3 regions of the Streptomyces sp. NPDC089424 genome follow, and region 1 is predicted to be linked to each of the others. Evidence: riboswitches for the same ligand, from Rfam matches in the RefSeq annotation. Region 1 holds a riboswitch; each other region holds the start of a gene.
The links. A riboswitch is a leader RNA that binds a small molecule or an ion and turns the genes downstream of it on or off. The one in region 1 is predicted to bind cyclic di-AMP.
Positions count from the first base shown of each region.

Region 2: linked by a shared signal. The riboswitch ahead of ACIP2X_RS32375 (NlpC/P60 family protein) and the one ahead of ACIP2X_RS02295 (peptidoglycan DD-metalloendopeptidase family protein) in region 1 are both predicted to bind cyclic di-AMP.
Region 3: linked by a shared signal. The riboswitch ahead of ACIP2X_RS31435 (transglycosylase SLT domain-containing protein) and the one ahead of ACIP2X_RS02295 (peptidoglycan DD-metalloendopeptidase family protein) in region 1 are both predicted to bind cyclic di-AMP.

Region 1 covers NZ_JBIVHU010000001.1:549,118-555,389, forward strand. The annotation lists gene dxs (1-deoxy-D-xylulose-5-phosphate synthase) at 1-283, shown strand, start outside; gene ACIP2X_RS02275 (aspartate aminotransferase family protein) at 280-1,707, shown strand; gene ACIP2X_RS02280 (helix-turn-helix domain-containing protein) at 1,802-2,422, shown strand; gene ACIP2X_RS02285 (DUF6126 family protein) at 2,419-2,538, shown strand; gene ACIP2X_RS02290 (tyrosine-protein phosphatase) at 2,559-3,356, opposite strand; cyclic di-AMP (ydaO/yuaA leader) riboswitch at 3,758-3,923, shown strand; gene ACIP2X_RS02295 (peptidoglycan DD-metalloendopeptidase family protein) at 3,928-4,923, shown strand; gene ACIP2X_RS02300 (SGNH/GDSL hydrolase family protein) at 5,146-5,931, shown strand; gene ACIP2X_RS02305 (TetR/AcrR family transcriptional regulator) at 6,010-6,272, opposite strand, start outside.
Region 2 covers NZ_JBIVHU010000009.1:287,226-293,497, reverse strand. The annotation lists gene pcrA (DNA helicase PcrA) at 1-1,742, opposite strand, end outside; cyclic di-AMP (ydaO/yuaA leader) riboswitch at 2,054-2,208, shown strand; gene ACIP2X_RS32375 (NlpC/P60 family protein) at 2,216-3,412, shown strand; gene ACIP2X_RS32370 (hypothetical protein) at 3,502-3,855, opposite strand; gene ACIP2X_RS32365 (NlpC/P60 family protein) at 4,369-5,436, shown strand; gene ACIP2X_RS32360 (LuxR C-terminal-related transcriptional regulator) at 5,447-6,193, opposite strand; gene ACIP2X_RS32355 (PspC domain-containing protein) at 6,190-6,272, opposite strand, start outside.
Region 3 covers NZ_JBIVHU010000009.1:103,578-109,849, forward strand. The annotation lists gene fahA (fumarylacetoacetase) at 1-874, opposite strand, end outside; gene ACIP2X_RS31425 (carboxymuconolactone decarboxylase family protein) at 1,109-1,570, shown strand; gene ACIP2X_RS31430 (HAD family hydrolase) at 1,636-2,514, shown strand; gene ACIP2X_RS31435 (transglycosylase SLT domain-containing protein) at 2,478-2,960, opposite strand; cyclic di-AMP (ydaO/yuaA leader) riboswitch at 2,964-3,141, opposite strand; gene ACIP2X_RS31440 (CocE/NonD family hydrolase) at 3,423-5,417, opposite strand; gene ACIP2X_RS31445 (polyprenyl synthetase family protein) at 5,809-6,272, shown strand, end outside.

The DNA.
Region 1 (6,272 bases):
TGCCGCCGTGGCGCTGGCGCTGGGCGACGCCGACCTGGACGTGCCGGTGCGCAGGTTCGGCATCCCCGAGCAGTTCCTGGCGCACGCCAAGCGGAGCGAGGTCCTCGCCGACATCGGCCTCACGCCGGTCGAGATCGCCGGGCGGATCGGCGCGAGCCTGGCCGTACACCAGGAGCGGTCCGCACCTCGCAAGCCCGCCACGGGGGCCGTCGTACCGGTGCCGGAGCAGTCCTCCAAGGCGACCGCCGCCGGGGAATCGCTGTCCAAGGAGAACCACCCATGACCACCGCGGAACCCGCCTCGCCGCCGCCGGAGCCCGCGCCCGGCGGCACGTTCGACCTCGGCGCGCTGCTCGCCGAACGGGGGGCCGAGCGCTACGAGCTGCACTCCCGGTACCTCAACCACCAGTTGCCGCGCATGCTGCACACCATCGGCTTCGACAAGGTCTACGAGCGGGCCGAGGGCGCCCACTTCTGGGACGCCGAGGGCAACGACTACCTCGACATGCTCGCGGGCTTCGGGGTGATGGGCCTGGGCCGCCACCACCCCGTCGTGCGCAAGGCGCTGCACGACGTCCTGGACGCACAGCTCGCCGACCTCACCCGGTTCGACTGCCAGCCGCTGCCCGGCCTGCTCGCCGAGCGGCTGCTGGCGCACAGCCCCCACCTGGACCGGGTGTTCTTCGGCAACAGCGGGACGGAGGCGGTGGAGACCGCGCTGAAGTTCGCCCGGTTCGTGACCGGCAGGCCCAGGGTCCTGTACTGCGCGCACGCCTTCCACGGCCTGACGACCGGCTCGCTGTCCGTGAACGGCGAGGCGGGATTCCGCGACGGTTTCGCCCCGCTGCTCCCCGACACGGCCGTCCCGCTCGGCGACCTCGACGCCCTGGCACGCGAGCTGAAGAAGGGCGACGTCGCCGCGCTGATCGTGGAGCCGATCCAGGGCAAGGGCGTGCACGAGGCCCCGCCCGGCTACCTGCGGGCCGCGCAGGACCTGCTGCACCGGCACAAGGCGCTGCTCATCGCCGACGAGGTGCAGACGGGCCTCGGCCGCACCGGCGACTTCTACGCCTACCAGCACGAGGAGGGCGTCGAGCCGGACCTGGTCTGCGTGGCGAAGGCGCTCTCCGGTGGCTACGTGCCGGTGGGTGCCACGCTCGGCAAGGACTGGATCTTCAAGAAGGTCTACTCGTCGATGGACCGCGTGCTGGTCCACTCGGCCAGCTTCGGCTCCAACGCACAGGCCATGGCGGCCGGGCTCGCGGTGCTCTCCGTCATGGAGAGCGAGCAGGTCGTCGCGGGCGTCCGGACCACCGGGGAACTGCTCAGGTCCCGGCTCGCCGCGCTGGTCGACAAGTACGAGCTGCTCGCGGACGTGCGCGGCCGGGGGCTCATGATCGGCATCGAGTTCGGCCGGCCCCGGTCGCTGAAGCTGCGCAGCCGCTGGACCATGCTCCAGGCGGCCCGCAAGGGACTCTTCGCGCAGATGGTCGTCGTCCCGCTGCTCCAGCGGCACCGGATCCTGACCCAGGTCTCCGGCGACCATCTGGAGGTGATCAAGCTGATTCCGCCGCTCGTCATCGGGGAGCCCGAGGTCGACCGGTTCGTGGCGGCCTTCACGGAGGTGATGGACGACGCGCACAGCGGCGGCGGGCTGATGTGGGACTTCGGAAGGACGCTGGTGAAGCAGGCGGTGGCCCACCGCTGACGCCGTCGTTCCCCTGACGGGGGGCGAGGAGCTCGGGCTTTGCCTCTGAGGCAAGAAATTTGCCCCAGGGGCAATAATCCGGCTCAATGGAGCCATGAACTCCTCCCCGGAGACCGGGGCAGAAGCGGCCGGTGCGCTGCCGGTCGTCGCCCCGCAGCTCCGCGACCTGCGCCGCCGGGCCTCCCTCACCCTGGAGGCCGCCGCCCGTGCGGCCGGGCTGTCGCCCGCCCATCTGTCCCGGCTGGAGACCGGACAGCGCCAGCCCTCACTGCCGATGCTGCTGGCGCTCGCGCGTGTCTACAGTACGACTGTCTCGGAGCTGCTGGGGGAGACGGTCCCCGACCGGGACGCCGTCGTGCGCGCCGCCGACATGGAGCCCAGCGGCGCGGGCGGCTGGACGTACTGGCAGGCCGGCGCCTCCGGGCGCGGCATGCAGGCCCTGCGCGTGCACGTGCCGTACGGCTCGCAGGGCGACATCGTCCGGGTGCACCCCGGTGAGGAATGGCTCTACGTCCTCACGGGCCGGCTGCTGCTGCGCCTCGGGGACGCCGCGCACCCCCTCGGGCCGGGCGACAGCGCCCACTTCGACTCACTGACCCCGCACCGCATCGCCGCCCAGGACCCGGGCGGGGTCGACCTCCTCTTCGTCCACACCCTGCTGCAGAGCCCCACGGCCGCGCTGTGCCTCGGCCCTATCACGGGAGACACGCCATGAGTGACATCGAGGGGAAGATTCCCCGCGGCATCTGGGTCCGGTTCGTCATCTACATCGCGGCGGGACACCTCTTCGCCGGCTTCCTCTATCTGCTGTTCGAGGTCGGGGCGAAGTAGGGGGCAGGGTTCAGCGGGGATCAGTCGAGCAGGCGCTCGCGCAGTCGCTCCCGGGTTTCGGGGGTGACGCCGAGCCCCTGCGCCAGATAGGTGTCGACGTCGCCCCAGGTCGCCTCGATGGTCTCGAACGCGGCCGTCAGATACTCGGCACGCGCGTCGAAGAGCGGGCTGAGCAGCTCCATGACCTCCGGGGAGTAGGCGGAGGCGGAGCTGCCGCCCCGGTGCACCTTGTAGCGGCGGTGCTTGGCGTTGGACTCCAGGTAGTCGGCGAGGATCGCCTCGCGCTCCACGCCCACCGCGAGCAGCGTGACGGCGATCGACAGGCCGGCGCGGTCCTTGCCCGCCGCGCAGTGCATCAGCGCGGGGACGCTGTCCTCGGCGAGCGCGTGCAGCACCCGGGAGTGCTCGGCGGTGCGCTCCGTGACGATCGCGCGGTACGAGGTGATCATCCGGTCCGCCGCCTTGCCGTCGGACAGGACCTCGCGCAGCTGCTCCAGATCGCCGTCCCGGACCATCTTCCAGAACTCGGCGCCGTCGGCGGGGTCCGTCAGCGGAAGGTTCACGTTGCGCACACCCGGCAGCTCCACGTCCGGGCCCTCCAGCTTCTGGTCCGCGGCGTTGCGGAAGTCGAAGATCGTGTGCAGCTCCAGGGAGGCCAGGAACACGGCGTCCTGCGCGGTGGCGTGCGCGAGGTGGCCGCTGCGGAACAGCACTCCCTGCCGCACCCGGCGCCCGTCCACCGTCGGCAGCCCGCCCACGTCACGGAAGTTGCGCACTCCGGCCAGTTCGGGCTCGGTCGACGGCACCTGCTGCGTCACGGGGGCTCCCTCCCATCGGCCCCGCCGGCGCGACTCGTCGGCGGGCACGCCTTGACGATACGACACGCGATCTGGCGGCAACACGCCTCGTATGTCTCTTCTGTCCTTTCTGTCTCAATAGTGGGATTCGCTCCAACTCGTTCTGGAATGAGGAAGCCTGGAGCAGTGTCACGTGAGCAGCGTCATATTCGTGACCGAGCGTCGCTCGTCATGCTCACGTAATTCACATGCCTTCAAGGGCGTTTACGGAATGCACATGTGCCCCACTGCACGGAGTGTGACCGTAAATCGGGCGAACGGATCACGAAAACGGCGTTCCGGTGAAACCTCTTGCTTGTCCCGTTGCGTCTCGGTCGCTTACGTTCCACCCGATCCGGACGGACGCCGAATCCTGCCGCCGCCCGGTGCCCGCGCTAACTCACCCGTGTTCGGCAGGAGCGGGGGACCCACAGGTACAACTGCCTGTTCCGGTCTCCGGAACGGCTTGGGGTACAGCCGCGTCCCCACGCGGCCGGACATCTCCAGTCCGCACCCGACAGCTCACCTCGCAGGCGCCGGAGAGGAATTCGCCATGCCCGCGAAGGGTAAGCACCGCCGTCCCAAGTCCCAGCGCTTCACCCGCTCCATCGCCGTCGCCGGAACCGGTGGCGCCGCACTCGCCCTGCCGCTGATGGGGGCCGCCGGCGCCCATGCCGCCCCTGTCCCGTCCGCCGCGGAGAAGGCCGTCTCGTCGATCCCGGTCCAGAAGACGGCAGTTCGGCAGCAGGTCACCGAGAAGCAGTCCGCCGCGAAGCAGGCCACCGCGCAGAAGTCGGCCGCCCGGACGTACTCCGTGAGGGTGGGCGACTACCTCTCCAAGATCGCCGACGAGCAGGATGTCAGCGGTGGCTGGCAGCGGCTCTACGAGGACAACCGGGAGGCGGTCGGCGAGAACCCCTCGCTCATCCACCCCGGTCTGAAGCTCACGATCGGCGAGCGGGCCGAGTCGGGCGCCGACGAGCCGGCCTCGTCGTCCTCCGGCTCCTCCGAAGCCGAGTCCTCGGCGTCCACGGCGTCACCGTCCTCCGAGAGCTCCGAGAGCTCCGAGCCCGCGGCTGAGGCGCAGGCGCCCGAGCCCGCCGCCGCCGAGGCCCCGGCCGCCGACACCGCCGCGGCCGCCGGCTACTCCGCCCCCGTGGACGGCGCCGGCGTCGGCACCGCCTACCGCGTGGCCGGCAGCATGTGGGCCAGCGGCTACCACACGGGTGTCGACTTCGCCGCCGCGAGCGGTACGCCGCTCAAGTCCGTCGGCGCGGGCACGGTCGTCTCCGCGGGCTGGGCCGGTTCCTACGGCAACCAGGTCGTCATCAAGCTCGCCGACGGCTTCTACGCCCAGTACGCCCACCTCTCCTCGCTGTCCGTCTCCAGCGGTCAGAGCGTGACCGGGGGCCAGCAGATAGGCCTGTCGGGCTCCACCGGCAACTCCACCGGCCCGCACCTGCACTTCGAGATCCGCACCACCCCGGACTACGGCTCGGACGTCGACCCGGTCGCCTACCTCGCCTCCAAGGGCGTGACGGTCGGCTGACGCACGCCCCCCGGTACATGGCCGAAGGCCGGACCCCGCTTCCGGGGTCCGGCCTTCGGTGTACCCGCCGTCGGGCGCACCGGCCTTATTCCGCAGTTGACCAATCCTTTGGCCGTGGCCTTTCTCACCGTCCGTCAACCCCTGCCTACGGTCGCGTAGGTCACATTCGAACAGGAATCATGTCCCGACGTGGCAGACGATTCGAAGAGTGACAGCACATCAGTGATCGGGTCGTACGTGGCGGTGGGGGACAGCTTCACCGAGGGCGTCGGCGACCCCGGACCGGACGGGGCGTTCGTCGGCTGGGCCGACCGTCTCGCCGTACTGCTCGCGGACCGCCGGGCCGAGGGCGACTTCCAGTACACCAACCTCGCCGTGCGCGGCAGGCTGCTCGACCAGATCGTGGCGGAGCAGGTCCCGAGGGCCGCGGAACTCGCCCCGGACCTGGTCTCGTTCTGCGCCGGCGGCAACGACATCATCCGTCCCGGCACCGACCCCGACGACGTGGCGGAGCGCTTCGAGCGCGGGGTCGCCGCGCTGACCGCCACCGTGGGCACCGTCCTCGTGACCACCGGCTTCGACACCCGCGGCGTTCCCCTGCTGCGGCATCTGCGCGGCAAGATCGCCACGTACAACGGCCACGTACGCGCCATCGCCGACCGGTACGGCTGTCCCGTGCTCGACCTGTGGTCGCTCAAGTCCGTGCAGGACCGGCGCGCCTGGGACCACGACCGGCTGCACCTGTCGCCCGAGGGGCACACCCGCGTGGCCCTGCGCGCCGGTCAGGCCCTGCGCCTGGCCGTCCCCGCCGACCCGGAGCAGCCGTGGCCGCCGCTTCCGCCGCGCGGTGCCCTCGACGTGCGCCGGGACGACGTCCACTGGGCGCGTGAGTACCTGGTGCCCTGGATCGGCCGACGGCTGCGCGGCGAGTCGTCGGGCGACCATGTCACCGCCAAGGGTGTGCTGTCGCCGGACGACATCAGGACGTGGATCGCCTCCGTGGCGTGAGGTCGTGACAATGCCGCATATGCCGCATATGCCGTTAATGTTGCCTATGTCGCGAAGGTGAACGAACCGGTCGGCGGCTCAGCGCTGTTGAGCCGCCGGCATCCCCGTCAGGCCCAGTTCCCGCGCGAGCGCCTCGTCCACCCACTCCTGCGCACGCGCGCGGGACACGGCTCCCGCGTAGGACGTGATCTGCACGGCGAGCCCGTCGAGCAGGGCCGTCAGGCGCAGCGCCGCGCCCATGGGGTCGGGGCAGCGGAACTCGCCCGCCGCCACACCCTCGGCGATGACCTCGGCGATGGCCGCCTTCCAGCGCTTGTCGAGGTCCTGGGTGACCTCCCGCA
Region 2 (6,272 bases), on a different contig from region 1:
GTGGAGGTCTGCAACTCGGCCAGATAGCCGGTGCGTTCCAGCACGGCCTCCAGGATCGTCGCCGGTCCGGCACCGGAGTCCACGATCGTGCGGAGGTCCTCCATCAGCGTGTTGAACCGCTTGACGGCGTTCGTGGAGCGCGCGGCCATGCCGTACGCCTCGTCGACCCGCTTGAGCGCCTGCGGGAAGCTGATCTTCTCGCGCTGGGAGAGCGCGTCGATCATGGCTTCCGCCCGGTCCCCGATGCCCCGCTTGGGGACGTTGAGGATCCGGCGCAGCGGCACCGAGTCCTCCGGGTTGGCGAGCACCCGCAGGTAGGCCAGGACGTCCCTGACCTCCTTGCGCTCGTAGAAGCGGACGCCGCCGACGACCTTGTAGGGCAGTCCGACGCGGATGAAGATCTCCTCGAAGACGCGGGACTGGGCGTTCGTGCGGTAGAAGACCGCGACGTCGCCCGCCTTGGCGTCGCCGGCGTCCGTCAGACGGTCTATCTCGTCGGCGACGAACTGCGCCTCGTCGTGCTCGGAGTCGGCGACGTAGCCGGTGATGCGCGCGCCCGTGCCGGCGTTGGTCCACAGGTTCTTGGGGCGGCGGGACTCGTTGCGCTCGATGACGGCGTTGGCGGCGGAGAGGATCGTCTGGGTGGAGCGGTAGTTCTGCTCCAGCAGGATCGTCGTCGCGTTCGGGTAGTCCTCCTCGAACTGGAGGATGTTGCGGATGGTCGCGCCGCGGAAGGCGTAGATCGACTGGTCCGCGTCGCCCACCACGCACAGCTCGGCGGGCGGCAGGTCGTCCGGGCCGGGCGGTACGTCGGCGTCCTCGGGGGCGCGCTCGCCGGTGCCGACGAGCTCGCGCACGAGGGCGTACTGGGCGTGGTTGGTGTCCTGGTACTCGTCGACCAGGACGTGCCGGAAGCGGCGGCGGTAGTGCTCGGCGACGTCCGGGAAGGCGCGGAGCAGGTTGACCGTCGTCATGATCAGGTCGTCGAAGTCGAGGGCGTTGGCCTCGCGCAGGCGTGACTGGTACAGCGCGTAGGCCTGGGCGAGGGTCTTCTCGAAGCCGTCGGTGGCCTGGGCGGCGAAGTCCTCCTCGTCGATCAGCTCGTTCTTGAGGTTGCTGATCTTGGCGCTGAAGGACTTGGGCGGGTAGCGCTTGGGGTCGAGGTCCAGGTCGCGGCAGACCAGGGACATCAGGCGCTTGCTGTCGGCGGCGTCGTAGATCGAGAAGGACGACGTGAAACCGAGCTTCTTGGACTCCCGGCGCAGGATGCGCACGCAGGCGCTGTGGAAGGTCATCACCCACATCGCGCCCGCCCGGGGGCCGACCAGCCGCTCGACGCGGTCCTTCATCTCGCCCGCGGCCTTGTTGGTGAAGGTGATCGCGAGGATCTGGCCGGGGTGCACCCCGCGCTCGGCGAGGAGGTGGGCGATGCGGTGGGTGAGGACACGCGTCTTGCCGGAACCCGCGCCCGCCACGATGAGCAGGGGGGACCCGGCGTGGACGACGGCGGCGCGCTGGTTGTCGTTCAGCCCCTCCAGGAGCGTGGCGGCGTCCAGGGCGGGGCGCGGGGCGCCGTCGCGGTAGTAGGCGTCACGGTCCGGGGGCGCGTCGAACTTCCCGCCGAACAGATCGTCCGGCAGCGACTCCGGAGCGTGATCGTCCTCGGGCGGCGGCGGAGGCTCCTCGTGGGCCCGTGGGGCCTGGAGGTCCGCCAGGAAGCTGTCGTCAAAGAGGCTGCTCATCGCTCTCCGAGTCTAGGGCGCCCCACCGACAACCCGCTGCCGCCCCGGAAACATCCCGGGCCCCGGGGCCGACGGCCACCGCGGCCCCGGCCCGCCACCGCCCGGCCCGCCGTCACCAGGACCTCTGCGCCGACCAGCGCTCACGGTCCGAACACGGCCTCACGCGGCGCGTGACCACTGACTGAAGGTCACGAAAATGTATCGGGCATATCACCCACCAACCTTCACACGGGCCACACGAGTTGGCTACGGTGCCGGACAGGCCGCACGACTCTTACCGGCGAACGTCGCCGGGCCGCGCGGCCTCCGCCGAGTCCGATGCGCCCAAGGCAGCCGGAGCCGGGGACCCACCGAACTTGGGGTGAATCGACCCATATCCCTCCGGGGAGCGGGTCGTAGGGCAACCCTTCCGAACCACCCGCCCGAACCCGACAGCTAACCCGGTAGGCGGCAGATGGAAGGAGTCGCCTCCTTTGGCGTCGCACCGCAAGTCGCGCCCCACCGGCGCGCGGGTGGCAGGCATACGCACACCGGCCCTCGCCACCGCTGCCCTGACCTCCGTGGCCCTGCTCTCCCAGACCGCCCATGCCGAGCCCTCGGCCGACGACAAGCCGAGCCTCGAGGAGGTCGAGAAGAAGGTCGACGATCTCTACCGACAGGCGGAGTCGGCGACCGAGAAGTACAACGCGGCCAAGGAGAAGACCGCGAAACAGCGCAAGCGCGTCGACACCCTCCTGGACGACGTCGCCCAGCGCACCCAGAAGCTGAACGAGGCGCGTGAGGAACTGGGGACGTACGCGGCCGCCCAGTACCGCACCGGGGCCTCCGTCCCCGACACCGCCACCTTCCTGCTCGCCGACTCCCCGCAGGACTACTTCGACCAGAACCAGCTGATGGGCCGTCTGACCAACCGCCAGAAGGGCGCGGTCGACGAGTACTTCAGCGAGCAGTCGGCGACGATGAAGAAGCGCCAGGAGGCCACACGGAGCCTGGAGACGCTCACCGAGTCGCAGAGCGATCTGCAGTCGGCCAAGGCCACCGTCCAGAAGAAGCTCGCCGACGCGCGGCAGCTGCTGTCGGACCTGACCGCCGAGGAGAAGGCCCGCCTCGCGGCGATCGAGAAGAAGAAGCAGGAGGAGGCCGAGCGCAAGGCCGCCGAGCTCGCCCGGCAGCAGGCGGAGGAGCAGCGGCGCCAGGAGGCGGCCCAGCAGGAGCAGGAGTCCTCGGGCGCCGCTTCCCCGGGCGCCGGTTCCTCGACCGGCACGGGCACCGATACCGGCTCCGGCGACTCCGCCTCGGACACCGGGTACGCCACCAAGGCGGAGAAGGCGCTCGCCTTCGCCCGCGCGCAGATCGGCAAGCCGTACGTCTGGGGCGCCACCGGACCCGAGTCCTACGACTGCTCGGGCCTCACCCAGGCCGCGTGGAAGGCCGCCGACGTCACCCTCCCGCGCACCACCTACGACCAGGTCGACGCCGGCACGACGGTCTCCGTCACCGCCGCCCAGCCGGGCGACCTGATCTTCTTCTACGACGACGTCACCCACGTCGGCCTGTACATCGGCAACGGCATGATGATCCACGCCCCGAAGCCCGGCGCGTACGTCCGCGAGGAGTCCGTCTACTACGACGGCGAGTCCTCCATCCACAGCGTCGTCCGCCCGGCCTGACACCGGCACGGCGAGGCGGTCGCGGAGGCGGCCGAAGGGCACACGCGCGCGTGCGGCGGTTTCCGCGGCACGCGCGCGTGGGGCGGGCGTCAGGTCCAGAGCACGGCGATGAAGACGTTCGCCGCGGTCAGCAGTCCCACCAGGCCGAACATGTCTTTGTCGACCTTCTCGTCGTCCCGTTTCACGTAGACCAGGCCGAGGATCACGATCAGCAGCGCCAGCTTCACGCCGATCTTGATGTTGTCGACGGGCTGGTCGTCCGCCTGGTTGAGGCCTACCAGGATCACGCCGGTGACCAGCATGGTCACTGCGCCGTGCAGCATCGCCGGGACGAATCGCGCGGTGCCCTGGCCCATCGCCTTCATCTGGGTCAGGAAGCCACCGAGGAGGGCGGCGATGCCGATGATGTGCAGGCCGACGAAGAGGTGGATGAGTACGTCCATGGGGCCGGAGCCTAATCAGGAGGGGCGCGCCCGCCCCACACCGGGCTGCCTCACACCGGGCTCCCCTACATGCGGCCTCCCGACACCGGGCCACCTGGCACCGGCCCGCCCTGGCGCAATGCGTCTGCATATATGCGCCCCATAGCAGCCCCGCGCTCCCGCCCGGCCCGGAATCGCCGCATCGGTCATCGCGCCGCGTGAAGGAGTCGGCGCCGAATCGCGCGCCCGATCACATACGGTCACCCGGCGTTCCCCTGACGTCACTTCCGCACAAGACGTCACCACAGCGACACGCCCGGGTTTAGCGTCCTCCACCAGGTGACCGGCTCCCCACCGCCGCCCCAGGCCAGAGGCGGCAGCCGGACACCACCGCCGAGAAGGTCCGGCGGCGCCCCGCATCCCCTGTGCGGGGCGCCGCCGGACGCGTCAGCCGCCCCGGCGCGGTCGTACGTCCACCCGGTGGCCGTACGGACCGGCGGTCGCCCGAGTCGTACGAAAGGACGTGCAGTCCACGTGGCAGCCCACCGCAAGCCCCGACCACGCTCGGCCCACGGCACCAAGGCCCGCACGGCGGCGACGATCGCCCTCGCGGGCGCGGCGACCGCGACGGGCCTCGACGGGATCGGCCACGCCGAGCCCCAGCTGACGCCGGAGCAGGTCAAGGCCAAGGTGGACAAGCTGTACCAGGAGGCGGAGGTCGCCACCGAGAAGTACAACGGCGTGCAGGAGGAGGCCCGGGCGGCACGCAAACGGCTGGGCGGCCTCCAGGACGAGGCGGCCCGCAAGGAGGAGCGGCTCAACTCGGCCCGGGACGCGCTCGGTTCGTACGCGGCCGCCCAGTACCGCGACGGCGGCCTGGACCCCGCGCTGCAACTGGCCCTCTCCGACGACCCGGACCGGTATCTCGACGGCGCCGCCTTCGCCGAGCGCGCCGGTGACCGGCAGGCGGCCGCCGTCACACGCGTCCGCCGGCAGCTGCGGGAGATCGAGCAACTGCGCGGCGCCGCCCGCGTCGAACTGGCCTCCCTCCAGTCCCGGCAGGCCGAGCTGAACCGGCACAAGAGGACCGTCACCGGCAAGCTGGACGAGGCGCGGCGGTTACTGTCCCGGCTGACCGCCGAGGAGCGGGCGCGCTTCGCCGAGGGCGACGGCACGGACCGCGCCTCGCGCGCCTCGACGGCCGGCCGCGACGCCCTTGAGGCCCCGGGCTCCGCCACGACGGCGGCACCCAGCTCCCGTGCCGCCGCGGCCGTCTCGTACGCCTACCAGAAGCTCGGCAGCCCCTACGTCTGGGGCGCCACCGGCCCCGATGCCTTCGACTGCTCGGGCCTGACGCAGGCCGCGTACCGCTCCGCCGGGGTGGCCCTGCCCCGCACCACCTACGCCCAGATCGACGCCGGCCGTCGCGTCTCCCGCTCCGAACTGGCCCCCGGCGACCTGGTGTTCTTCTACTCCGGCATCAGCCACGTGGGCCTCTACGTCGGCAACGGCCAGATGATCCACGCACCCAACCCCTCGGCCCCGGTGCGCCTGGCCCCGATCGACCAGATGCCGTTCGCCGGGGCGACCAGGGTGGTGTGACGCGGGTTCGTCACACCAGCCGACGGGCCGTCGCCCAGCGGGTCAGCTCGTGCCGGTTGGAGAGCTGGAGCTTGCGCAGCACCGCCGAGACGTGCGACTCGACCGTCTTCACCGAGATGTACAGCTGCTTGGCGATCTCCTTGTAGGCGTAGCCGCGGGCGATCAGGCGCAGGACCTCCCGCTCGCGCTGGGTGAGGCGGTCGAGGTCCTCGTCGACCGGCGGCGCGTCGGTGGAGGCGAAGGCGTCGAGCACGAAGCCGGCCAGACGCGGCGAGAAGACCGCGTCGCCCTCCTGGACCCGGAAGATCGAGTCGACCAGGTCGGTGCCCGTGATCGTCTTCGTGACGTACCCCCGGGCGCCGCCGCGGATCACGCCGATCACGTCCTCGGCCGCGTCCGAGACGGACAGCGCCAGGAAGCGGACCGGCTGCTCGGGGTCGGCCATCAACGGGGCGCAGCGGCGCAGCACTTCGACGCCGCCGCCGCCCGGCAGGTGCACGTCGAGGAGGACGACCTCGGGGCGGGTCGCGGTGATGACCGTGATCGCCTGGTCGACGTCCGCGGCCTCGCCGACGACCTCGACGCCGGTCTCGTCGGTCCGGCCGATCTCGGCCTGCACGCCCGTGCGGAACATCCGGTGGTCGTCGACGAGCACCACGCGCACGTGCCGCCCGCCCTCACCGCCGCCCGTCGTCCGCGCGGGCTCGGCCGACTCGTCCGCTCCCGCCGTTCCGTTCGCCTCGGTCGGGTCGCTCATGACGTCTTCTCCGCCCTCTCCATCTCCAGCTCGACCTCCGTGCCGCCGTCCGGCACCGCCCGCAGCCGGGCCGTGCCGC
Region 3 (6,272 bases), on a different contig from region 1:
GCAGGTCGTAGCCGCCGGGCTCCTCCTCGGCGTCGTCCAGGTAGGGCAGCAGGGGGTGCGTCCGCGAGGGCGGGGCCACCCGCGCCTCGTCCAGCGCGTCCAGCGGGGTGATCCAGGCCGACACCGAGGTGGCGAAGGACTTGCCGAGGAAGGGGCCGAGGGGGACGTACTCCCAGGCCTGGATGTCGCGGGCGGACCAGTCGTTGAGGAGGCACAGCCCGAACACGTGGTCGCGGAAGCCGGACAGCGGCACGGGGGTGCCCATCGCCGAGGGGACGCCGACCACGAAGCCGACCTCGGCCTCGATGTCCAGGCGGACTGATGTGCCGAAGACCGGTTCGGCGTCGGCCGGGGCCTTGCGCTGGCCGGAGGGGCGGACGACGTCGGTGCCGGAGACGACGACCGTGCCGGCGCGGCCGTGGTAACCGATCGGCAGGTGCTTCCAGTTGGGCGTCAGGGAGTCCGCGGCGTCGGGGCGGAAGATCTGGCCGACGTTGCGTGCGTGGTTCTCGGACGCGTAGAAGTCGACGTAGTCCGCGACCTCGAAGGGCAGGTGCAGGGTCACCGAGGACAGCGGGTGCATCAGGGGCGCGAGGGACTCGCGGTGGGACGGCACGGTGACCCAGGCCGTCAGTGCGCGCCGGACATCGGACCAGGCCGTGCGGCCCGCGGCCAGCAGCGGGTTGAGGGTCGGGCGGGCCAGCAGCTCGGCGTACGGGGAGCCGAGCGCCAGTGCCGCCGCGCCGGCGTCGAGGACATGGTCGCCGAGACGGACGCCCACGGTCCGTTCGGCGGACCCGGCGGGTGAGAACACTCCGTACGGAAGGTTGTGCGGACCGAAGGGGTCGCCCTCGGGGACATCGAAGGGGGGCATGGGGTGCTGCCTCACTTTCGTACGCGCGGTCCATGCGGTCGCGGATCACGTTACGGCGGCGGCACCTGTCTTGGGCAGTGTCCGACAGGCCGGAAAGGTTCTGAATGTCCCGAAAGGTGTAGCGCGCGAACGGCAGAAGATCCGTCCCGTCGATCCGTCACAACGACCGCCCCCGATCCGTCAGTGCGGTGAAGGCAAGGATCGCACCGGCCACTGACAACAGGAGGCACCACCATGCAGGCACGGATGACGAACCCGGCGTACGTCCTCCCGGGCGCGCTGAAGGGCATCGGGACGCTCCTCCAGGCCATCGGGGAGAGCGGGCTGGACCGGGAGGTCGCGGAACTGGTCGGGCTGCGGGTCAGCCAGATCAACGGCTGCGGCGCCTGCGTCCACGGACATGTCGACAATCTGCGCAAAGCGGGCGCAAGCGAGGAGCGCATCGCCTCGGTCGCCGCCTGGCGGCACGCGCCTTTCTACAGCGACGCCGAGCGCACCGCGCTGACCCTCGCGGAGACCGTGACGCGGCTGGCCGACCGGTCCGAGGAGGCGGTTCCGGACGGGTTGTGGGACGAGGTCGCCGACCACTTCGACGAGAGGGAGCTGTCGGCGCTGATCCTGACCGTCTCCCTGACGAACCTGTTCAACCGCGTCAACACCACGATCAAGGAGCCCGCGGGCACCACGTGGGGGTGAAAAGCGGACAGTGGGAAGGTAGTTGGGAATGAACGGTGGGGGTCCGGTGTCCGTATTCTCTGATCATGGCCGCACCCACCGCATATGCCGCGCGCACCGAGTACGCGCGCACCGACTACGCCCTCATCGCCACTGACCTGGACGGAACGCTGCTCCGCGGCGACGACACGGTCTCCGACCGCTCGCTCGCCGCGCTCGCGCGGGTCTCGGCGGCCGGGGCCCGGCATCTGGTGGTGACCGGCCGGCCGGCGCCGCGGGTGCGGCCGCTGCTGGAGATCCTGGGCGGCGGCGGGCTCGCGGTGTGCGGCCAGGGCGCCCAGCTGTACGACGTCGGCGCGGACCGTCTGCTGTGGTCCGTCACGCTGGACCGGGAGCTGGCCGAGACGGCGCTCGGCAAGATCGAGGCCGAGGTCGGCCAGGTGTACGCGGCCGTCGACCAGGACGGCGTCGACGGGCTCACCCTCATCGAGCCGGGCTATCTGATGCCGCACCCCACGCTGCCCGCGGTGCGGATCGATCGCCGCGACGACCTGTGGTGCGCGCCGATCAGCAAGGTGCTGCTGCGCCATCCGTCCCTGTCGGACGACGAGTTGGCCGCGGTGGCCCGCGCGGTGGTCGGCTCGCTCGCGACCGTCACCATGTCGGGGCCGGGGACGGTCGAGCTTCAGCCGTGCGGCATCACCAAGGCGACGGGGCTGGCGCTGGCGGCCCGGCATCTGGGCCTGGGCCCGGAACGGACCATCGCCTTCGGGGACATGCCCAACGACATCCCGATGTTCGACTGGGCCGCGTACGGCGTGGCCATGGCCAACGCCCACCCCGAGCTCAAGGCGGTGGCCGACGAGGTCACCCTGTCGAACGAGGACGACGGCATCGCCGTCGTCCTCGAACGGCTGCTGGCCGAGGCTCAGTACGGGCCGAAGACGTTGTCGATGGAGCCGTAGCGGTCGGCCGCGTAGTTGCAGGCGGCGGTGATGTTGGCGACCGGGTCGTACGGGTCGTACGCCGTGCCGGTCACGTGGTAGGCCTCGAAGGTCGGGTCGATGACCTGGAGCAGGCCCTTGGACGGGGTGCCCTTGGCGGCGTTGGAGTCCCAGTTGTTGATGGCCTTCGGGTTGCCGGACGACTCGCGCATGATGTTGCGGTAGATGCCGTTGTACGACCCGGGAATGCCGTTCTGTGCCATGACGTCGAGGGACTGGCGGATCCAGCCGTCGAGGTTGTTCGTGTAGTACTTGACGGTCGAGGGCATGGCCGTGGGCGCGGCCGCGGAGGCGCTGGTGGCGCCGATCAGCGGCAGGGCGAGTACGGCGGCGCCGGTGCCTGCGACGGCGAGCCTGCGGGCGATGCGGGCAGTGCGGGTACGACTGATCTGACCGTTTGCAGCCATGGGGACTGTCCTCTCCGGCGCCTGCGAGGTGAGCTGTCGGGTTCGGGCGGGGAGCTGCCCGGCCGCCTCTTGCGAGTGCGACTTCACCCCGAGCCGTTCCGGTGTGCCGTGGTGTGCGGCGTCCGGTCCGGCGGCCTACCTGGGTCCCCCGCTCCTGCCGTGCGGTGAGTGAGTCCGTCATGGGTGGCGCGGGCGGCGGCAGGATTCGGCGTTCCGCCCGACTGGCCCGGAACGTATGCGAGAGCACATGTCCGAAACAAGTGGTCGTTTCACCTATCGCAGGATTTGATCTTCGAAAGGCGACTTGGCCGCTCGTGATCCTTTGCAGCCGAAAAGAGTCAACTCGGCCGTGCGCAAAGGCGGATCGCGGCAGCCGTGTAAGGGACTCGTGAAGACGCCCGAGTGAGCCAACTCACGTGCGGGCAGAAGAATGGCAAATCGGGCAATAGGCCCAAGTCCTAGTCAACCGGCGGTCCGTGGAATGCGCTTCTCCCACGTGCGATGAAAGACCACCTCGGTGCCATGGGTGCAAATCACCTCATTTGAGGTCAAAAACTCCTCCGCGGTGCAGGTGATCTCCGCACGCGTGCGGACCGTCGTGTCCCAGGCGAGTTCCGGGCGGTGCAGCCGGATCGTCCAGTCCGAGCGGGTACGGGCGGACAGCGGATCGGCCTCGCGGACCGCGTACGTCTCCCGCGTGTCCTCGGTGAGCTCCAGCCCGTCGGGGTACGCGCGCGGGTCGCCGTGGCCCGGACGGACCTCCAGCCGCCACTCGCCCTTGGCCACGTCCCGCACCACCAGCCGCTCGGGGTGCGGTTCGTCGAGGGTGGCCGCCTCGGCGGCGCCGAGGGGTGCGGACTGCTCCGGTTCCTCGAACGTGAGCGACGGGACCGCGGTACACGCGCGTACCGGCAGTTCGAGAGTGCTGCCGGCCGGATCCACGGTGAAGCCGGCCGCCGAGTCCGGCTGGGGCCAGATCCAGGGCCAGTACGCGGAGGCGAGGGAGAGGCGGATGCGGTGGCCGGGCGGGAAGGCGTACCCGATGCCGTCGAGCTCGACCGTGACGTCCTCGGTGGCCCCCGGGGTCCACGGCACGGCCCGGTCCCGCCCCTCGCGCGCCGACAGGTTCAGCACCCCGCGCGTCACCAGCGTCGAGGAGCCGTCCGGCGTCACGTCGCACACGCGCGCGACCACCTGCCCGCGCGGCACCTGCGAGGTCAGCCGCAGCCGCACCCGTGGCCGCCCCAGTACCCAGGTCTCGCGCGCCACCGCGAAGTCGAAGTTCGCCCCGCGCGCGTCCTCCTCCCGCTGGTCCGGCGGCAGGTCGGCCTCCCTGCCGAACGGGACGAAACGCCCCGCGTCGACGCCCGTGTGCTGGGGTGAGCGGACGAGTACGGGCGCGCCCTGGAGGGCGTACGTGACCGTCGTCACATGGGGCGAGGGCCAGGCGGGCTCACCGGTCCAGCGGCCGGGCAGCGTCCCGTACCGGGGTGCCGGGGGATGCGCGTCCATCACGTACGACCGCAGCAGGGGCTCGCCCATGACCCCGGTGTCCTTGCCCTTGAGCCAGTGGTCCCACCAGCGCAGGGTCTCCTGGAGGAAGCCGATCGCCGGACCGGGCGGCAGGTCGCGGTCGGGGTACTGGTGCGACCAGGGCCCGATCAGGCCGCGCACACGGTCGGCCGGAAGGCGCTCGACCAGACGGAGCACGGTGTCGCGGTACGGGTCGTGCCAGCCGCCCACCGCGAGCACGGCGGCCTCGACCGCGCCGTAGTCGTCGACGGCACCTCCGGCCCGCCGGTGCTCGTCGCGCACCTGGTGGCCGAGCCAGGTGTGGATGAGGGGGTCGACCTCTTCGAGGCGCCGCAGCCACATGTCCCGCCAGGCGTCGCCGACGTACCGCGGATCGGGTGGCCGGCAGGCGAAGGCGAGCAGGGTCGCCGCCCGTGCGTGCATGTCCGCCGCCAGGACGGAACCTCCCAGGTGGTGCCCGTCGTTGTCGTAACGGTCGTCCGGGGAGCAGACGCTGACGACCGCCTTGAGCGGCCCGGGCGCGAGGGCCGCGATCCGCAAGGAGGTGAATCCGCCCCAGGAGATGCCGAACATGCCCACCTTGCCGTCGCACCAGGCCTGCGCGGCCAGCCAGTTCACCACCTCGACGCCGTCGCCCGGCTCCGTCGCCGAGTACTCGTCCGTCGGTGTGCCCTCGCTGTTGCCGTGCCCTCGCACGTCGACGCGGACGGAGGCGTAGCCGTGGCCGGCGTACCAGGGGTGGCGCTGGTGGTCGCGGGGCGCGGTCCAGTCGGTCAGGCGGTACGGGAGGTACTCCAGGAGCGCGGGCACGGGTTCGTCGGTGATCGGGCGCCATACGCGCGCGTACAACCGGGTCCCGTCGGGCAGCGGGATACGGAGGTCCTCGTGAGTCGTCTCGTAGGGGAAGGACGTACGGATGTGCATGGGCGTGACCCCTGGGAGGGCTTCAGTGGACCGCACGCGGAGTGCGGCGCGGCCGGGACGCGGAGGCCGTCGCCACCGGGGCGGCGGGCGCGGACCGCGCCGCGTGCTTGCGGCCGGACGGGTGACGGCGGCCGGGTGCCGGCGGGCGGCCCTCGGGGCCGGTCTCGACGGCGCTGCGGGACAAGGGTCACCTCTTCCGGCTACGTCGATAAATACCTGCTCATATCAACTGATCAAAAACATACCCGCAGTGATCCGATACCGCCTGAGGTGTAACGGTGGGCGGCCTCGGTGATCGAAACGTGACCGGATACGCTGACTTGAGTGAAGGCAGCGACCTATCGACATTCCGCGTAATCGCCAGTAGACACCAGCAGACAGGAGACCCCTCGTGACCGTCGTCGGGCCGTTCGGGCTGAGCGTGCGGGACCAGGCTCTGGAAGCCGATGTCCAGGCCGGATTGGCGGCTGTCGAGGAAGGGTTGCTCGAAGCCACCAAGAGCGAGGTCCCCTTCATCACGGAGGCCGCGCAGCATCTGGTGCGGGCCGGCGGGAAGCGGTTCCGGCCGCTGCTCGTGATGCTGGCCGCCCGGTTCGGCGACCCGTACGCACCCGGAATCGTGCCCTCCGCGGTGGTCGTGGAGCTGACGCACCTCGCGACGCTGTACCACGACGACGTGATGGACGAGGCCGCCGTGCGCCGCGGGGTGCCTAGCGCGAACGTCCGCTGGGGCAACTCCGTCGCCGTCCTGACCGGTGACTTCCTGTTCGCCCGCGCCTCGCACATCCTGGCGGACCTCGGTCCCGAGGCGGTCCGGGTGCAGGCCGAGGCGTTCGAACGGCTGGTGACCGGTCA